Regions from separate parts of the Galenea microaerophila genome, predicted to be linked through region 2. Evidence: predicted binding sites of a transcription regulator. Region 2 holds the regulator's gene; the other holds the start of a gene.
What was found. The regulator HrcA, encoded in region 2, represses chaperone genes, less so after heat shock. The targets are predictions, from matches to a motif close to TTAGCACTCNNNNNNNNNGAGTGCTAA.
Positions count from the first base shown of each region.

Region 1 (9,928 bases), on a different contig from region 2:
TGCTGCCAAAAATTGTCGATCGTTATAGATGTCGGATAATTTCTTTAGGTAATGCTTTTGGCGTTGAACAATCCCACTGAATAAAAAATAATGATCGGTATCCAGTTTTTTGGATAGGAGGATTTGCATCACGATACCTCTCTCTTGGCCAAAGAGCTCTTTGAGGTTGGTGAGCGTATTAAGGGTCGTCAGATCTAGACTTAATGCATTATTTGATAGAGGAAGTGTGGCTTGACTGAGCATTTGTTGGTTAAAGGCAGCGAGTTGTGCGATCAGTGCACTGTAAGCTTTAAAACTTTGTTTACGTTTGCGTAGTTGATCGAGCTGTTTCAGTGAAGAAATCAGTGCCTTCTGGTTGGGATAGTGCGTTTCTAAGGCGTGAATAAGGTTTTCCTGGGTGAGTAGTCGGTCGGTTTGTGTTTCAGCTGATTTAAGCAGTTTGTTAAAAGAAGATAGGGCGTGTGCCGCATCTGTTTGTTTGGTACTTTGATTTAGAGACTGAATATAATGTAAGCCTCTTTCTTGAGCTAAAAGTGTGATCAGTTTTTGGATTTTATTTGAAAGATGGTAAGTTTTTTGGGCGGTCTGGTAGGATTCGTATTTTGTGAAATTACTGAAAAGCAGATGGCCTGAGAGTGAAAGCAGCATGGTTAGGATAATCAAAAATCCTAATAAAATAGGTGTTTTTAAAGATTTGAACATAATACGGTTAAATTCTCTTGAGAGACGCTTGCCATCCTGTGTAAAAGCTTGTCATGAATTCACCATTTTATGAAAAATGAAGAAGATTTGCATGTAATTTTTATTAAAGAAATAGCAGTGTTGTGCAAAACTTGGCAGAATTGCGTTGTTAAATTGTAGCGGGTTGTTTGCTGAAAAAAAAAAGGATGTAAAACCTTCTGCTGTAAAAATAGTGGGTGGGCACTATTTGAGGCGTTCTAAAACCGGAAAAAGAAAAGGGCCAGCAAAATGATTTGCTGGCCTTAGCTTTAAGTGCGGATAAAGGGAGATGAATTACATCATGCCGCCCATTCCGCCCATGCCACCCATGTCTGGAGCAGGCGCTGCACTTTCTTTGGCTGGGATCTCAGCAATCGCGGCACCTGTTGTGAGGACAAGTCCAGCAACAGAGGCAGCGTTTTGTAAGGCTGAACGAGTCACCTTAGCTGGGTCGATAATCCCCGCTTCGATCATGTCAACATATTCTTCTTTATTGGCATCAAAACCGAAGTTACCTTCATGCTCAAGCACTTTGTTGACAATGACAGAACCTTCTAAACCGCAGTTTTCAGCGATTTGACGCATAGGTTCTTGCATTGCGCGTAGTGCAATTTGAATACCGACATCTTGGTCATTGTTGTCACCTTTTACATCCACTTTAGACATGGCGCGAACCAAGGCAACACCTCCACCGGCAACAATTCCTTCTTGCACTGCAGCACGGGTTGCATGAAGGGCATCGTCCACACGGTCTTTTTTCTCTTTCATTTCCATTTCAGTCGCTGCACCTAACTTCAAGACAGCAACACCACCGGCCAGTTTAGCTAAACGCTCTTGTAGCTTCTCTTTGTCATAATCAGAAGTGGTGGTCTCAATTTGCGCCTTGATTTGTGCAATACGCGCTTCAATGTCTTCTTTAGAGCCGGCACCGTCAATCAACTTGGTGCTGTCTTTACCGACAACGGCAGATTTACATTCACCCAGCATGTCTAAGGTCACATTTTCTAAAGTGAGACCCACTTCATCCGTGATTAAAGTTCCGCCAGTCAGCACAGCCATGTCTTGCAACATCGCTTTACGACGCTCACCAAAGCCAGGTGCTTTCACTGCAGCGACTTTGACAATACCACGCATATTATTGATCACCAAAGTCGCTAAGGCTTCACCGTCAACATCTTCAGCGATGATCAAAAGTGGACGGCCAGACTTAGAAACCGCTTCTAGAGTTGGCAATAGGTCGCGAATGTTTGAAATTTTCTTATCATGCAATAAGATGTAAGGATTTTCTAATTCAGCGACCATTTTTTCTTGGTTGGTGACAAAGTAGGGGGATAGGTATCCGCGGTCGAATTCCATCCCTTCTACCACAACCAATTCATCTTCAAGTGAAGAACCTTCTTCAACCGTGATCACCCCTTCAGTGCCCACTTTTTCCATTGCATCGGCAATCATTTTACCAATGGCAGCATCAGAGTTTGCAGAAATGGTTCCTACTTGCGCAATCGCATCGTAGTTATCGCAAGGCTGAGACATGGCTTTAATTTCTGCGACAACGGCATCCACCGCTTTATGAATGCCGCGGTTTAGATCCATTGGGTTCATGCCTGCGGCAACAGACTTCATCCCTTCGCGAACGATGGATTGTGCCAATACGGTTGCAGTCGTGGTTCCATCACCCGCGACATCATTGGTTTGTGAGGAGACCTCTTTGACCATTTGTGCACCCATGTTTTCGAACTTGTCTTCCAAAGAGATTTCACGGGCAACAGAAACACCATCTTTGGTAACAGTTGGGGCGCCAAAAGATTTTTCGAGTACCACATTACGACCTTTAGGTCCTAAAGTAACTTTAACTGCGTCGGCAAGGATATTAATCCCTTCGACCATTTTTTCACGAGCATCTAAACCGAATTTGACTTCTTTTGCTGACATAATGCTTTCCTTCCTTATTTAATCAATATTACTAATGCGTTAAATACGTCTTACTTAGTCTTTAATGGCAATGATGTCGTCTTCACGCATCACCAATAATTCTTCACCGTCTACAACCACTTCTTGGCCAGCGTACTTGCCAAAAAGGACTTTGTCGCCGACTTTTACCGACATTGCAATGGTTGAGCCATTGTCTGCGATTTTGCCTGGCCCTACCGCAACGATTTCACCTTCAGCAGGTTTCTCTTTTGCAGAATCAGGCAACACAATGCCGCCTGCTGAAACTTCCTCTTCTTCCATTCGACGCACAACAACACGGTCATGTAAAGGTTTAATTGCCATTCTTCTTTCTCCTATTGAGTCATCATCAAGTGAACTTATGAAATTAGCACTCTCCTGTTTAGAGTGCTAATTATTTTATAAAACAAACTTAGGGTGTCAAGTTAATAGGGATAAGAATTTTTTTTTCAACCAATTGATGAAAAAAATTAAGGGTCTGCGATGGGCGTTGAGCGTTTTATAGAATTTATGAATGCTCTGGTTCAGTCACCACTAAGTTATCGCGGTGAATGAGGGATTCGTCTGTTATATAACCGAGAATTTCAGGGATTTTTTGAGAAGGCTGGCCAATAATTTTAGCGGTTTCGTGACTGGGATAATTGATGAGTCCGCGCGCGATCTCGCGCCCTTTGTCATCGGTGCAGATGACCAGTTCACCGCGTTGAAACTCACCTTGAAAGGCTTTGACGCCGATGGGAAGTAAACTTTTGCCAGAGGTTTGTAAGACTTTAATGGCGCCTTCATCTAGGATTAAGGTGCCTTTGGCTTTGAGGTGACCCGCCAACCACTGTTTGCGGGCACTCATAGGTTCAAGATCAGGGAGCAACAAGGTGCCGAGGGTTTCCCCTTGCATAAGGCGAGGGAGGATATTAGGCTCTTTGCCTGAAGCAATTAAGGTGGCGGTGCCAGAGCGCGCGGCGCGTTTAGCAGCCATTACTTTGGTGTACATACCGCCACGTCCAAGTTGGCCGCCTTCAGGCGAGGCCATCTGTTCAATGTCTTTTCGACTGACTGCCGCTTCTGAAATGAGTTTGGCATTGGGGTTTTGGCGAGGATTGCTGTCATAGAGTCCGTTTTGATCCGTTAAAATCACCAAAACATCCGCAGAAATTAAGTTGGCAGTCAGCGCTGCGAGGGTGTCATTATCACCGAAGCGGATCTCATCAGTGACCACCGTGTCGTTTTCATTAATAATGGGCACCACTTGGTGGCGCAGAAGTGTTTGCAGGGTGTTGGCTGCATTTAGGTAGCGATTGCGATGAGAAAGGTCATCATGGGTCAGTAGAATTTGTGCAGTATGCGTATTGTGCGCGCTAAAGGCATTTTCATAGGCTTCAATCAGTCCCATTTGCCCCACGGCCGCTGCTGCTTGCAGTTCTGAAATTTCAGTGGGGCGTTGTTCCCAGCCCAAGCGTTTAATCCCTTCCGCCACAGAACCTGAAGAGACCAGCACCACTTCAATGCCTTTTTGTCGCAGTTGGGTGATTTGTTCGGCCCAATCTTGAATGGCTTGGCGATTGAGGCCTTTGCCATCATTGGTTAATAAGGCGCTGCCAATTTTAACCACCCAGCGTCGGGTTTGATGGAGCGTAGAACGCTGGATCATGGTGTTTCGTCCTCAGGGCGATCGTTTTCAGGCTGGGTTTCGTTTGTGTGCACTTCCGCCATTTTTTTTGCCTCAATTTCGGCCTGCTGTGCGGCCACTTTATTGGCTTTAAGCGTTTCGGCAATGGCATTGACCAGTGTTTGCGTGCCGGAGCGCTGCGCGGCTGAAATTACAAAATAGGGCGCTTGCCAATTGAGAGCCTCAAGGGTCTCTTGAACGCGCTTTTGTGCTTCTTCTTCAGGTAGGAGATCCGCTTTATTAAAGACCAACCAGCGAGGTTTGCCAGCTAGCTCTTGGCTATATTTTTTCAGTTCATTTTCAATGGTCTGAATCGCTTCTAGTGGTGTGCTTTCATCATAGGGTGCTAGATCGACCACATGCAGAAGTAAGCCTGTGCGCGAGAGATGTTTTAGAAACTGCACGCCCAATCCAGCGCCTTCAGCAGCTCCTTCGATTAAACCTGGAATGTCGGCGATAACAAAGCTGGTTTCAGGTGAAATATAGACCACCCCTAGATTGGGATAAAGCGTGGTGAACGGGTAGTTGGCCACTTTGGGGCGGGCGGCAGAGACAGCCGTAATGAGACTGGATTTGCCGGCATTGGGAAGTCCAAGTAAGCCCACGTCGGCCAATACCGCCAGTTCAAGCTGCAAGTTGCGCTGTTCACCCGGTTCTCCAGGCGTGCATTGTCGAGGGGTACGATTGCGACTGCTTTTAAAATGCACATTGCCCAAACCATGGCGTCCGCCTTTGGCAACGAGCAGTTTTTGTCCGTGTTGGGTGAGGTCGCCAATCACTTCTCGTGTATCAACGTCACGCACAATGGTGCCGACGGGAACTTTGATAATCAGATCTTCACCGGCCTTTCCGGTTTTTTGTTGCCCCATGCCGCTCTGACCATTTTCTGCTTTGTATTGACGGACAAATCGAAAATCAACCAGCGTGTTGAGATTCCGGTCTGCTTGCAGATAAACGCTGCCACCATCCCCGCCGTCTCCCCCGTTAGGGCCGCCGAAAGGGATATATTTTTCACGCCGAAAGCTGGCGACGCCGTTACCGCCACGACCGGCAATGACTTCGATTTGGGCTTCATCTACAAATTGCATCTTTTCTCTCGCACAAAGGGCTTTTTTCAAAATAAAAACGCCCCGACAAGCGGGGCGTCTGGCAGTGGATTCCGATAAGCTTATTCGGCAATCACTGTAACATAGGTACGTACTGGCTTACCTTTAGTGACAAAAGCGACCTTACCATCAGCTTTTGCAAACAAGGTATCATCCTTGCCACGACCCACATTTAAGCCAGGGTGGAATTTAGTTCCACGCTGGCGAACAAGAATGCTCCCCGCGGAAACTTGTTCACCACCGAAACGCTTAACACCTAAGCGTTTGGCATTGGAATCGCGACCGTTTTTAGTACTACCTGCAGCCTTCTTATGAGCCATGCTGATAACCTCTTATTCGCTCGAACATTCCCTACTCAGAAATGCTCCAACTTAATTAATATGCCAACCCCGTTAAGGGATCAATTATATTAAGCTGAAATACCTGTAATTTCAACTTCTGTAAAGTTTTGACGGTGACCTTTCTTCAAGCGAGAACGGTTTTTACGACGACGGAACTTGATGATGGTCACTTTTTTACCGCGGCCATGACCTTTAACAGTCGCCGCAACTTTAGCGCCTTCTACAGTTGGGGTGCCCACTTGAACATCTGCACCTTCGCCAACCATTAGAACTTCATCAAACTCAATCGCGTCCCCTTCATTCGCTTCTAAGGTTTCAATGCGCAAGGTTTGACCTTCACGCACACGATATTGTTTACCACCGGTTTTAATGACCGCATACATCTTGGAGTTCTCCAGATTTGATTCTAAAATTCGTAATTACCAAAGCATGCTGTGATGGCAGTGCCTGGAATAAGAAAAACGGGGATTATATAGATTTTTTGTAAGAAGGTCAACTTTATTATTGAGACCTTGGTGCGTGATAAAATTTTTCTAGGTGTTGTTGGCAAACGCGCATCCATATTTTTTTGAGCGTTTTTTCACGCTGCCGCCTTTTCAAAAGAGCCGCTTCATACTAAACTTACCTGGATTTATCTACTAAAAAGATGTGACCTATGACTTTAGCCGAAATTCGCCAGTTGATTGCTGAAGATATTGCTGCCACCGATCAGTTGATTTTAAATCGATTGGCTTCTGATGTGGTGCTGATTAATCAGATCGGACACTACATTATTAACAGTGGGGGGAAGAGATTGCGTCCCTTAATGACGCTGCTGAGTGCGCGAGCTTGTGGCTACGAGGGGACGCACCATTTGACCATGGCGGCGGTGATTGAGTTTATCCATACTTCAACCTTGCTGCATGATGATGTGGTCGATGAATCGGATACGCGTCGTGGCAATAAAACTGCCAATGAGGTCTGGGGCAATGCGGCTTCTGTATTGGTGGGGGATTTTCTCTATTCACGGGCTTTTGAGATGATGGTGGAGCCCGATGAGATGAAGGTGATGCAGGTGATGAGTGAGGCCACCAATGTAATTGCTGAGGGAGAGGTGTTGCAGCTGCTCAATTGTCATGATATTTCAACGGATGAAGCGCGTTATATGGAGGTGATTCACCGTAAAACGGCGAAACTGTTTGAAGCGGCGACGCAGATGGGGGCGATTTTGGCGCATCAACCGCAGTGGGAGGCGCCTTTAGCTCAATATGGTTGTTGGGTTGGGACGGCTTTTCAGTTAGTGGATGATGCCTTAGATTATATGGCGGATGAAGCGGAGCTGGGTAAAAGCATTGGGGATGATTTGGCCGAAGGTAAGCCCACCCTACCGCTCATTTATATGATGGCGCACGGTACGGAAGCTGAAAAAGCGATTATTAAGCGCGCAATTGAGTCTGAAGGGATCGCATTAATTGAAGAGGTGAGTGCCATTATTCAAAAATCAGGCGCCATTGATTATACCTATCAGGTGGCCCGCAAGGAAGCAGAAGCGGCTAAGGCCGCGCTTGCGCCTCTGCCAGACAGCCATTTTAAGGAGGCTTTATACGCCTTGGCGGATTTAGCGGTTGAGCGCACCCATTAGTTCACTCTAGGTACAAGTTTTTATACCTTTTTGCGGTCTCTTCTGCGCCGATCTTTTGAATAATTTTTTGCAGGCATGGCGCCTTCTTCATGCTGGGCTTCTAGCTGCTTTTTTTGTTTCTGTTCTTCTTCTTTTTCGTGAAGATACTCTTTGTAAATATCTAAGTTTTGTAACCGCGTTTTTTTCCAATCAATGCGACGCAGCATCCAGCGGGTGATAAAGCGAATCACATGACAGGGATTTTTACTGGCATAGATTTTTTCGGGTTTAGGGCGATAGCCATGCAGACGTTCGATTAAGATCAGGCGTTCATCCTCGCTCAAACGAATGCGGATAAACCCCGCTTGTTCAGAATCCAGTGAGAGACTGTAATAAAAACGTACCACTTTGCCCAGACTAAATATAAGCTTGGTCAACGGAGAGGATTCGATTTTGCCATTAATGCCGACAATAAAAATAAAGATGTTTTGCGTTTTTAAGACTCGGAAAAAGTGTCCAACTTCTTCGAAATCGATGGTATCTTCAGGTTGTTGAGCTTCTTGGAGCTTTTGAATCTTTTCCGCTTCTTTTTCTAGATGGCGCAAAAAATATTTAATACTGGCCGACAACTGTTCGTCACTCATAGGCTGCTCACAAATCAATTTTAGGATACAGTCTTTATCGGCAAGCGGTGATGAATCTTAAATGATTTTACGCTTCCACAATATGAGCGCTAAAAAAATGACCAGTAAGAGAGTCGGTTGAGTCATATCGGCTTTGACAAGTAAAAAAAAGTGCAAAATACCCAGTCCTGTGGCCCAATAAATAGCTTTATGCAGAGTGAACCATCTTTTTTTAAGGCGTTTTTGCCAATTAAGGGTTGAAGTCACTGCTAATGGGATAAGCAGCAGCCAAGCGACCATGCCGACGAGGATAAAGGGGCGTTCGATTAAATCGGCAATGAGGTCAGAAAAGACCAATCCCAAGTCAAAGACAAAGTAAACCGTTAAATGGAGCGTCGCATAGCCAAAAGCCGCCAATCCTAAGGTGCGTTTAATGAGGTAGGTGGGCAGAGGCGGCTGTTTGGGCAACAGTTTGATCAGCTGCGGCACGGCTAAGGTGAGCAGCAGTAGATAAAGCGCCCAGTCACCGCTGCTATGCTCTAAAGTCTCAACTGGATTGGCACCTAACTGATCGTGAAGAAACCGCCAGCCAAGCGCCATGGCAGGTAACAGTGTGAATAGAGTGAGAGAGGTAAGTAAAAGATTTCGTTTCATACTAGAAATACTTCTTTAAATCCATCCCTTGATAGAGTTCAGCGACTTCATCTTCATAGCCATTGAACATGCGCGTTGGTTTTTTAAAGAAGCTGCCTAAGGGGCGTTCTTTCGCTTGGGACCAGCGTGGATGTGGAACATGAGGGTTTACATTGGAATAAAAGCCATACTCATTCGGGGCGGCTTGCATCCAGCTACTGGTGGGTTGGGTTTCAACCAAGCGAATTTTGACAATGGATTTGGCGCTTTTAAATCCATATTTCCACGGCACCACCAAACGAATGGGCGCACCATTTTGATTGGGTAAAGGTTCGCCATAAATGCCAGTGGTCATCAACGTTAAAGGGTGCATGGCTTCATCCAGTCGTAAACCTTCGCGATAGGGCCAGTTGAGAATGGGAAAACGCTGTCCACGTAGGTGCTTGGGGTCATGGATACTGATAAACTCCACATATTTTGCTTTAGCCGTTGGCTTGACGGTATCAAGCAGTTTGCTCAATTGAAATCCATCCCAAGGCACCACCATTGACCAGCCTTCCACGCAACGGAAGCGGTAAATACGCTCTTCATAAGGAAACCGTTTTGCCAGTTCATCGAGAGTGAAGGTCTGAGGGTGTTGGCATTCACCCTCCACCGTTAGCGTCCAGTTGTCAGTAACCATTTCCGCCGCGTATTCGAAAGGATCCGATTTACGCGTGCCGAATTCGTAAAAATTATTGTAGTGCAGTGCGTGCTCTGGATCGGTCAGTTTTAAATCGGGCTGATAGGCTGGATTTTTTTGCGCGGAAAAGGCATGGCTCAACAGGGGCGTGCCAATCAGCCCCGCTGCCGTAAGGTATTGAATAAACTGGCGGCGATTAAGATAAGTCGACTTGGGGGTCACGTCCATCGGTTGATTCCTTGAATTATAAATGGTCACTCAATAATACCGTAAAAAGCGGACTTTATTACCGTGCATGGTAAAATAATCTAATACACAAGTGAAGATTGAGGTAGAGATGGAAAAAATTAAAATTGGGATTGTGGGCGGTACAGGCTATACCGGTGTAGAACTATTGCGGATTTTGGCGGGTCATCCCAATGCTCGGGTGGTGGTGATTACTTCACGGGGTGATGCGGGCACGAAGGTTGCGGATATGTTTCCGAATCTGCGGGGCTACTACGATTTGGCGTTTACAAAGCCGGATATGGAAAAATTAAAGCGGTGTGATGTGGTCTTTTTTGCCACGCCGCATGGTGTCGCAATGCAGATGACGCCTGAGTTGATT
Region 1 is NZ_BAAHWZ010000002.1:534,761-544,688, forward strand. It holds gene ACYQ05_RS07900 (EAL domain-containing protein) at 1-702, opposite strand, end outside; gene groL (chaperonin GroEL) at 1,015-2,652, opposite strand; gene groES (co-chaperone GroES) at 2,707-2,994, opposite strand; gene proB (glutamate 5-kinase) at 3,179-4,318, opposite strand; gene cgtA (Obg family GTPase CgtA) at 4,315-5,424, opposite strand; gene rpmA (50S ribosomal protein L27) at 5,505-5,762, opposite strand; gene rplU (50S ribosomal protein L21) at 5,852-6,166, opposite strand; gene ispB (octaprenyl diphosphate synthase) at 6,439-7,404, shown strand; gene ACYQ05_RS07940 (hypothetical protein) at 7,425-8,027, opposite strand; gene ACYQ05_RS07945 (protein-methionine-sulfoxide reductase heme-binding subunit MsrQ) at 8,085-8,660, opposite strand; gene msrP (protein-methionine-sulfoxide reductase catalytic subunit MsrP) at 8,662-9,549, opposite strand; gene argC (N-acetyl-gamma-glutamyl-phosphate reductase) at 9,659-9,928, shown strand, end outside.
Region 1: the regulator HrcA is predicted to act here: its motif matches at 3,038-3,064, upstream of groES (co-chaperone GroES).

Region 2 (9,928 bases):
ATGTCACCTCAATTTGAGGCACACCACGTGGTGCAGGTGGAATATCTTCTAGGTTAAATTGACCTAAAGATTTGTTAGCCGAAGCCATTTCACGCTCACCTTGCAACACATGGATGGTCACTGCTTGCTGGTTATCTTCAGCTGTTGAGAAGATTTGCGATTTACGTGTTGGAATCGTTGTATTCTTCTCAATCAACTTAGTCATTACACCGCCCATGGTTTCAATACCCAATGAGAGAGGTGTCACATCCAATAGCAGGACATCATTCACATCACCTGACAATACCCCACCTTGAATGGCTGCACCAATCGCAACAGCTTCATCAGGGTTAATGTCTTTACGAGGCTCTTTACCAAAGAACTCTTTTACTTTGCGTTGAACTAAAGGTACACGTGTTGAGCCCCCAACTAAAATCACATCATCGATATCTGAAGCAGACAAGCCTGCATCTTTCATCGCCAACTTACAAGGCTCGATTGAACGCTGTACTAAGTCTTCAATCAAAGATTCAAACTTCGCACGAGTTAAGCGTACATTTAAGTGCTTAGGCCCTGAGGCATCCGCAGTAATATATGGCAAGTTAATGTCTGTCTGTTCTGTAGAAGACAACTCAATTTTTGCTTTTTCAGCAGCCTCTTTCAAACGCTGTAATGCAAGCGGATCGGATTTCAGGTCAACGCCTTGTTCTTTTTTAAACTCTTCTACCACATAGTCGATGATTTGCTTATCAAAATCTTCACCACCGAGGAAAGTATCACCATTGGTTGAAAGCACTTCGATCTGTTTCTCGCCATCAAGGTCGGCAACTTCAATGATGGAAATATCAAATGTACCCCCACCTAAGTCATAAACCGCAATCTTGCTATCGCCTTTAGCCTTATCCATTCCATAAGCCAAAGCAGCCGCAGTCGGTTCGTTGATAATACGCTTCACATCCAACCCAGCAATGCGCCCTGCATCTTTAGTGGCTTGACGCTGAGCATCATTAAAGTAAGCTGGCACCGTAATAACGGCTTCTTTTACATCTGAACCCAGGTAATCTTCTGCAGTGCGCTTCATTTTACGTAAAATTTCTGCAGACACTTCTTGTGGTGATAATTTTTTGCCATTTACTTCTACCCATGCATCACCATTGTCTGCTGGCACAATTTTATAAGGCACCATCTCCTTATCTTTTTGCACAACAGGATCGTCATATTTACGACCAATCAAACGTTTAATGGCAAATAAAGTGTTATGGGGGTTGGTGACCGCCTGACGTTTCGCTGGTTCACCGACCAAAATTTCATTATCTTTTGTATAGGCAACCACAGATGGCGTTGTACGATGTCCTTCTGCATTTGGAATCACTTTGACATCTTTTCCTTCCATCACCGCCACACAAGAGTTGGTGGTCCCTAAATCAATACCAATAATTTTTGACATCTTCTTTTCTCCTCGTTTAAATTCAGTAATTTTCGCTAATCCATTAATAGGGGCGCTTTTTTTCCTTTCAACCCCTCTTGGTAAATTTTATGCTTCCTTTGACACAATCACGCGTGCAGGTCGAACAACACGACCATTTAAGGTATACCCTTTCTGAATAACATCCATTACGGTATTAGGCGCTAATTCAGCATTAGGCACCATGGTCATTGCCTCATGCAACTCTGGATTAAAGGCTTCATTTTGAGGATTGACTCTCTCCACCTCAAATTTTTGCAACACATCGAGCATCTGCTTGAGGGTCATTTCCATCCCTTCTTGAATGCTCTTAATGTCCACATCCTCTTTCGCCGCAGCCTCAATCCCCATTTCCATACTGTCAACCACTGGGATCAATTCATTGACAAATTTCTCTAAGGCATATTTATGGGCATTTTCCACATCAATACGTGTGCGGCGACGTAAGTTTTCCATATCGGCTAAAGTACGTAACGCCAACTCTTTTTGATTTTGCGCCTCTTTTTGCGCCTCTTCAAGCAGAGCTTGTATATCTTCTTCGACTTTTTGCTCAGCTTGTTCTACAGTTTCTTCTTGCACTTTTTCTTGCTCAGTTTCGTGTTGTTTATCGCTCATCATCCTCTCCTAATATTTGAATGCTTAACAGTTGCTCACTTTTATGGGGTCAGTGATAAAATTTTCAAGCGTGCTTCGATAAAATTTTGCTTAAAGTGTTGGCGGTCACCATGACACGAGCGGCCACTTGGGCATAAGGCATACGAGTTGGCCCCACCACTCCGATCACCCCCATCAACTCTCCCTCTATCTCATAAGGAGAAGTCACCACACTACAATCGGCATAGGCCTCTGCCCCACACTCTCGACCAATAAAAATTTGTAAGCCTTTTTGTTGTAAACTCTTATCTAAGAGATTTAAAACGGCTGAATGCTCTTGAAACGCTTCAAACAATGCCTTTAAGCGTTCCGCATCTCCCAACTCTCGATAATTTAATAATTTGGTTTTGCCGCTAATAATATAGGGTTCCGTTAAATTGAGCTGATCATTGAGCACCCGCTCCGTTACCCGCATCATCTGCTGCATCGCATGATTCAAGTGCTGCTGTATCTGTTGCATCTGTTGCACAATCTGTTGCTGCACCTCTTTTAAAGTAAAGCCGGCAAAATGCCGATTCAGATAATTTGAAATCTCCTGCAATTGGCTGGCAGAAACGGGCTTTTCCAACTCAATCACTCGATTCTGAATATCCTGACCCGTAAATAACAGCACCACCAAAACCCGATTTTCATTTAAACGCACAAACTCAATATGCTCAAGTCGCTCTTCCGCCTTATTGGGTAACATCACAACTCCGGCCAAACCGGTCAGGTCTGAAATCAAATTAGCTGCTCGGTTTAAGGCCTCATCCTGAGATTCGATCGATTTCAGTTGCTGTTCAATGCCCGCTTCTAATTGCTGATCTTGGCTTGGGATATGCAGCATCGTATCCACAAAAAAACGCAACCCTGCTTCAGTTGGCACGCGTCCAGCTGAAGTATGTGGTGAATAGAGCAATCCCATTTTTTCCAAATCCGCCATCGCATTGCGAATGGTGGCAGAACTCACCCCCAAATTGGCGACCTCAGCTAGGTGTGATGAACCAATTGGGCGCCCCTCTGCTAAATACAAAGTCATCAGATTTTGAAATAGCATTAATTTTCGTTCATTTAACGGTTTCATTCTGCTCTGCCTCCTGACGACAACTAGCACTCAATATCCAAGAGTGCTAATTTTTATAGGCCTCAAAGTTTACATTTTCAAGTAAAATAGTCAATAAAGAGAAATGGAGCCTTTGCATATCAAAGGGGCTCAAATAAGGATTTAGCATCATGATGTTTCAAAAAATCGGTATTTTCGGCAAGCTCAACGGTATCCAATCCTGGGAGCACATTGTCAAATTAATTGAACACTTTCAACCCCTGGAAAAAACTTTCTGGTTAGATCAAGACTCTCTGTCAGATTTTCCTGCTGAACGCTATGGCGTGGAAATTTTGCCTCGCGAAAAACTGGCTCAACAAATCGAGCTAGCGATTGTGGTCGGTGGTGATGGCACCTTTTTAAATGTCGCACGCAGTATGGTCGATGCAGAAATTCCTATTTTAGGCATTAATCTAGGACGCGTTGGTTTTCTCACCGATGTCACACCAGAGCATATGCTTCCGACACTTGAAGCCATTTTTCAGGGAAAATATGACTGTGAAGAACGTAATTTACTCAGTGTAGAAGTTAAAGAAGGTGCGCAAACCGTCTATCGTGAAATCGCCTTTAATGATGTGGTGTTGCATAAAAATAACTCTCCTCGCATGATTGAGTTCGACATCTATATCAATAAACGATTTTTTAATCATGAACGAGCCGATGGCTTAATTATCTCCACCCCCACTGGATCTACGGCTTATGCGCTCTCCGCTGGAGGCCCCATTCTCACCCCAGAAATAAATGCCATTGCCTTAGTCTCTATCTGTCCGCATACCATTACCAACCGCCCAGTCATTATTTCAGGCGACAGCCAAATCCAACTCCACCCTTCTAAAAACTGTCGCGGAGAGGCACAGATTATCTGTGATGGCCAAGTGGGCTACAACACCAACGCTAACCACATCACCCATGTGACACGCCACCCAAAGTTTATTAAAATGCTGCACCCTAAGGGTCATGACCATTTCGCGATTTTACGCGATAAACTAAATTGGGGAAATAAAGGCTAATGCTCAAACACCTGCACATTAAAAACCTTGCGCTGATTGAAGAACTTCAGCTCCCCTTTGCAAACGGTTTTACCGCCTTAACTGGAGAAACTGGAGCGGGTAAATCGATTCTACTTGACGCTTTAGGGCTGACATTGGGCAATCGAGCCGATGCCAGCCTGGTGCGGCATGGTGCTAAAAAAGCGGACATTACTGCTGAATATGACCTGAAGCAATTGCCTCAAGTGCAAGCTTGGTTAGAAGAAAATGATCTCGAAAATGACGAGCCCGAGCAGTGCTTAATGCGTCGCACCGTCACCGCTGAAGGGCGCTCTAAAGCCTATATTAACGGCATTGCCGTTCCCGTTGCGCAACTCAAAACCCTTGCAGCACAGCTGATTGATATTCATGGCCAACATGAGCATCAAAGCTTAATGAAGCCCGCACAACAACTCAAACTCGTCGATGCTTATGGTGGTTTACAAGCCGAACAGCAACAGGTCAGCCAACTGTTTAAACAGTGGCAAACCCTTAAGCAGCAATATCAAACGCAACTCGATGTGCAGAGTGATCAACAAAGCCGTTTAGCCCTCTTACAATTTCAACTGGAAGAATTTGCTAAGGTCGCACCGCAAGAGAATGAATTTACCGAGCTCTCCGAAGAACAAAACACGCTCTCTCATGCCAGCGAAATACTGACCGCCTCCCAAACCGCCTATACGGCTCTGGAAGGGGATGAACACAACAGTACTGAATCAGCCACGGCACAAGTACTCAATGCGATTGAAGCGCTTGAGCAGATTGCCGACTATCAACCTGCCTTACAAACCCAAATAGAACAGCTTAATCAAGCCTTAATTGAACTGCAAGAAACCGCAAGTGATATTCACCATTTTAGCCAAAACATTGAACTGGATCCGCAAAGGCTTGAACAAGTTGAAGCGCGCTTAGCTGAACTCCATGGTCTCGCCAAAAAGTATCTCATTTCACCCGAAGAACTGATACAAAAGCAGCAAAAGATTGAAGCGGAATTAAAGGCCATTGAACACGCCGACGCATCTTTAGAGCAACTCCAACAAGCCGTTAGCGAAGCAGAAGAAGCCTATTTGCAAGCCGCTTTAAAATTAAGCCAGCAGCGGCAAACCGCCGCACAACAACTCGCTGAACAGGTGACCCTCAGCATGCAAACACTGGGCATGGAAAATGGTCAATTTGCCATTGAATTCCAACCGCTTGAGGCCTCAGCTGCCAGCGGATTAGACAAGGTCACCTTCCAAGTGACTGCCAATAAAGGACAGCCCTTGCAACCCTTAACCAAAGTCGCCTCCGGTGGAGAGCTCTCCCGCATCAGCCTTTCCATTCAAGTCGCTACAGCAGAAGTCGCCAGCCTGCCCACCCTGATTTTTGATGAAGTGGATGTTGGTATTGGTGGTGGCATCGCCGAAGTCGTCGGACAAAAAATGCAACAACTGGGTCAACAAAGACAAATCCTCTCCATTACCCACCTTGCACAGGTCGCAGCCCATGGACATCAACACTACCGCGTCTCCAAAAACAGTGATGCCCAGCAGACCACGACCCAAGTTCAAAAACTCTCAAAACCAGAACGGATTGACGAGCTGGCTCGTATGCTTGGTGGACTCAAAATCACACCGCAAACGCGTAAGCATGCGCAAGAGATGTTAGAACTGGCACAAAAGTCAGTCTAGAGCACTGGACTCACCCTACAAAATCCGTATAATATTCGCCTTTTCTACAGGTGCCCGATACTTAGATAAGAAAAGTATTTGGGTTAAACGGGAAACTTGTGCAAATCAAGTGCTGCCCCCGCAACGGTAATAAAGAAGCGTTGATCATGAGGCCAAGGTCTTAATCGCCATTGAAGCGCTGCTTTGAGAAGGCGATCAACAAATTGCTTTTAAGCCCGGAGACCGGCCTGTAGAAAGTGTATTTTTAGCACATCCCCTATTGCGGAGGGCAATACGGAGGATAAGCCAAAGCGACCAAGCGCTCAATTTATCCTATCCTGCAGATTCAGTTCACACCACTGCAGGTTCCGTTTTGCCTTTGTAATTTTAAAATCAGGTTAATTACAAAGGAATCCATATGAAAAAAACAGCTCTTATTCTTGCACTCGCCGCGGTTACCGCGCCGGTTTTTGCCGAAACCGAGTTGCCTCAAGTCGTCGTAACTGCCAGTAATTCAGAACAAAGCCTAAAGACGGTCACCAGTCCGACGACCATTATTACCGAAGAAGAGATTAAAGAAAAACAGGCTCACTCTCTGGTAGAAGTCCTACGAGGCGTTCCCGGCATTACCATTAAAAGCAATGGTGGACCTGGAACAGCCAGCACTATTTTCATGCGCGGACAAGGTAACCAAGGCACCTTAGTACTTATAGATGGCATCGAGATGACCAACCCCTTAGGCACCGGTGGCGCTCGTATAGAAATGATTCCCGTTGCCGATATTCAACGCATTGAAATTATTCAAGGTCCCCAATCTGGGGTCTGGGGCTCAGGTGCCGCAGGCGTGATTAATATTATTACTAAAAAATCAGGCGCAAATACAGCCAGCGCAGAATTTGGCTCTTATGGTTTCAAACAAATTTCCACCAGCTTTGGCGCACAGACTCCTAAATCAGGCTTCCGAGTGAATTTAAGCAGCCTCTCTACAGACGGTTACTCACGTATTAAAGCTTACCATCATTCCAATGATGGTTATGAAAATGATGCTTTTCAACAGAGTGACCTCTCATTTTCATTCCATTTTAAGCCGGTTAAAAATCATCAATTTTCCGTCTTTATAAAAAATACCCAAGCGTATTCCGAGTACGATTCAACCTATGTCACTCCTCCTACCACACCCCCGAACGCAAATGGCTCTTATGATAAAACGGACTTTACTGATACTCTGCGTCGAATTGGATTAAAAAGCGTAATAAACGAGCATCTAAGCAGTGAACTGTATGCGCAAGACAATCAACTCACCCATTATGGGAATGAAGGGCTTACCACACAAACTGGCGGCAGGCTGCATTTCAGCTACAATGACTCCGATTTTTTAAATCTTGAAATTCAAAATAAAAATCTTCATCAACTTTATTCTAGTAAAAGTTACAACGATACCAGTTATAGTGCCAACAATACCAATCGCTTTGGACAATTTGTCATCACTGAGGCCATTCGACAAGATGACTTTAATCGATTCAAAGACGCTACGACGGGTAAAGTCGGCGCCAAATATCTTTTACCTCAAGAAGGCTATATCAGTGCTAACTACGGCACCGCCTATAATGCCCCTACCCTATACCAAGCCACCTATAAATCTACACAAAACCTAAAACCAGAAAGCTCGACGGGCTATGACTTAACCCTTTCCAAATTTGGAGCAACCATTACTTACTTTAAACAAGTAACGGAAGATGCCATTACTTTTGACTATAACACCTATGATAAATACTACAATGCAGATGGAAGAAATACAGCCGAAGGCATTGAATTCAGTTATCAACGCACCTTTGAGGCCATTTCTACAGACCTTAAACTCAGCTATTTAACACAAACGGTCACCAATAAAGAGGGGGACTGGCTCGCTCTCCGTCCAGATGAAACCGCCAATGTTCAACTCTCTTATTTTGGTTTTAATAAAGCAACCATCGGTATCGACACCTCCTATGTCGGCGATAAGTACGATAAGAGCGATAAAAAAGGCGCCAATATTGGTAACTATTTTGTCACCGATCTATTTGCCAACTATGCACTCACCCGTGCGGTCAATCTAAAAGCCAAAGTTAAAAATCTGTTTAATGAAGACTATACCGATGCTGTTGCCAGTTATGTCGGCAATAGCGATACACCGAAATATGTCTACAATAATGGCGGCACACAAATCTTTGTAGGGATTGACGGTAAATTCTAGTCCCGATCAAATGGTTATTTAAAACACTCGCCCTGCTTGTCAGGGCTTTGTTGTTTAAGAAAACATCAAAAAAGCATTCACGGTAAAATACCATAAATTCAATGGAATCTTTAAATGAGCGAAAAGCAACAGCATTATCATAAAATTAAGATGCAGCGTAAAAAAGCGCAGATTGAAGCATCTATGGCCAAAGCAACCGATGAAAAGGGGCTGATTTTGGTGATCACAGGCCACGGTAAAGGCAAATCGACCTCCGCTTTTGGTATGGTAGGACGTGCTTTGGGGCATGGTATGACGGTAGGCGTCTGTCAATTTATTAAAAGCCGCACCGATACCGGTGAAGAGGCCTATTTTGGAAAAGATGCAAATTGTGATTGGCAGGTATTAGGCGATGGGTTCACTTGGGACACCCAAGATCGCCAACAGGACATCGCCACCTCCCAAAAAGGTTGGGCTGTAGCGGAACAGATGCTCACCAATCCTGAAATCGATTTGGTGGTGCTTGATGAACTGACCTATCTGATTCTTTATCAATATTTAGAGGAAGATCGCATTTTACAAGCCCTTAAAAACCGTCCACCCCACCAGCATGTAGTCATTACCGGCCGCTCTGCCTCGGCCAATCTGATTGAGCTCGCAGATACGGTTTCAGAAATCAAAGAGATTAAACACGCCTATAAAGCAGGGATTAAGGCGCAAAAAGGGATCGATTTTTAACTTACCCATCATACAGGACTGGGGATTTTGAACTTTTTTCAAAAATTTTGTCTGATTTTTTTGAGTTTTTGGGCGCTTTCTGCCAACAGCCAGCCTCAGAAACCCCGCATCATTGCGCTTTCACCGCATTTGGCGGAAATGGCAGCTTCTGCCGGGGCTTTAAATCAACTGGTAGGCGTGGTCAGCTATAGTGACTATCCGCAAGCGGTGACGAAACTGCCGATTGTCGGTCACTACAACGCTTTGAATTTTGAAAAAATTTTGCAATTAAAGCCTGACATTATATTGGCTTGGGAAGGTGGCAATCGCATGCAAGATTTGGTGCGCTTGCAACAACTGTCCAAACAGTTTGGCTTTAAACTTTTTCTCTCTCATCCACAAAAGTTGACCGATATTCCCAAAGAGATTATGGCAATTGGCCAATTGGCAGGCACTGAAACCATTGCCCAACTGGAAGCGAAAAAACTGCAACAACGCCTTCAACAACAACAGAAAGCTTATCAAAAAAATCCTAACATCAGATGGATGAAAACTTTTTATCAGATTTGGGATCACCCTTTAATGACAATTAATGGCCAACACTTTATCAGCCAAGCCATGACAATTTGCAAAGGGCAAAATATTTTTTCCGATCTAAAACCCATTGCAGGTGAAGTGAGCCTAGAAGCGGTCATTTTGCGCAACCCAGAAGTGATTCTATTGGGTGGGGATCAAAACCGTCAGCTGCAGTGGCGCAAGCAGTGGCAGCACTATCCAATGATCACCGCTGTTAGAACACACCGCGTGATTCCGCTCAATGCTGACCTCTATCAACGCCCAACTGCGCGTCTGATTCTCAATCTTCCCAATCTCTGTTTAAAAATTCATCCCCCTCTCTCATCAACGCCTAGTCAATAGAGGATCCAAAAACCAAATCGACGCTTGACACTTTTGACAGAGGTTAAAGCCTGCTGCAATGCAATTACAAGTGCACTTTGCACGAGAGAGACATGAACTATTGCCTTGTTTTTCAACAAAGCGTAGGAAAGTTTTAGTCAATTTTGACTACAACACGCTCTCATGCAAACATCTGATTAGAGTTTAAATCCACTAATAGAATCTTTTAGCTCATGCACATGCTCT
Region 2 is NZ_BAAHWZ010000001.1:331,349-341,276, reverse strand. It holds gene dnaK (molecular chaperone DnaK) at 1-1,426, opposite strand, end outside; gene grpE (nucleotide exchange factor GrpE) at 1,514-2,059, opposite strand; gene hrcA (heat-inducible transcriptional repressor HrcA) at 2,124-3,161, opposite strand; gene ACYQ05_RS01630 (NAD(+) kinase) at 3,311-4,189, shown strand; gene recN (DNA repair protein RecN) at 4,189-5,877, shown strand; cobalamin riboswitch at 5,909-6,122, shown strand; gene ACYQ05_RS01620 (TonB-dependent receptor plug domain-containing protein) at 6,275-8,089, shown strand; gene cobO (cob(I)yrinic acid a,c-diamide adenosyltransferase) at 8,204-8,806, shown strand; gene ACYQ05_RS01610 (cobalamin-binding protein) at 8,834-9,703, shown strand; gene ACYQ05_RS01605 (methyl-accepting chemotaxis protein) at 9,880-9,928, opposite strand, start outside.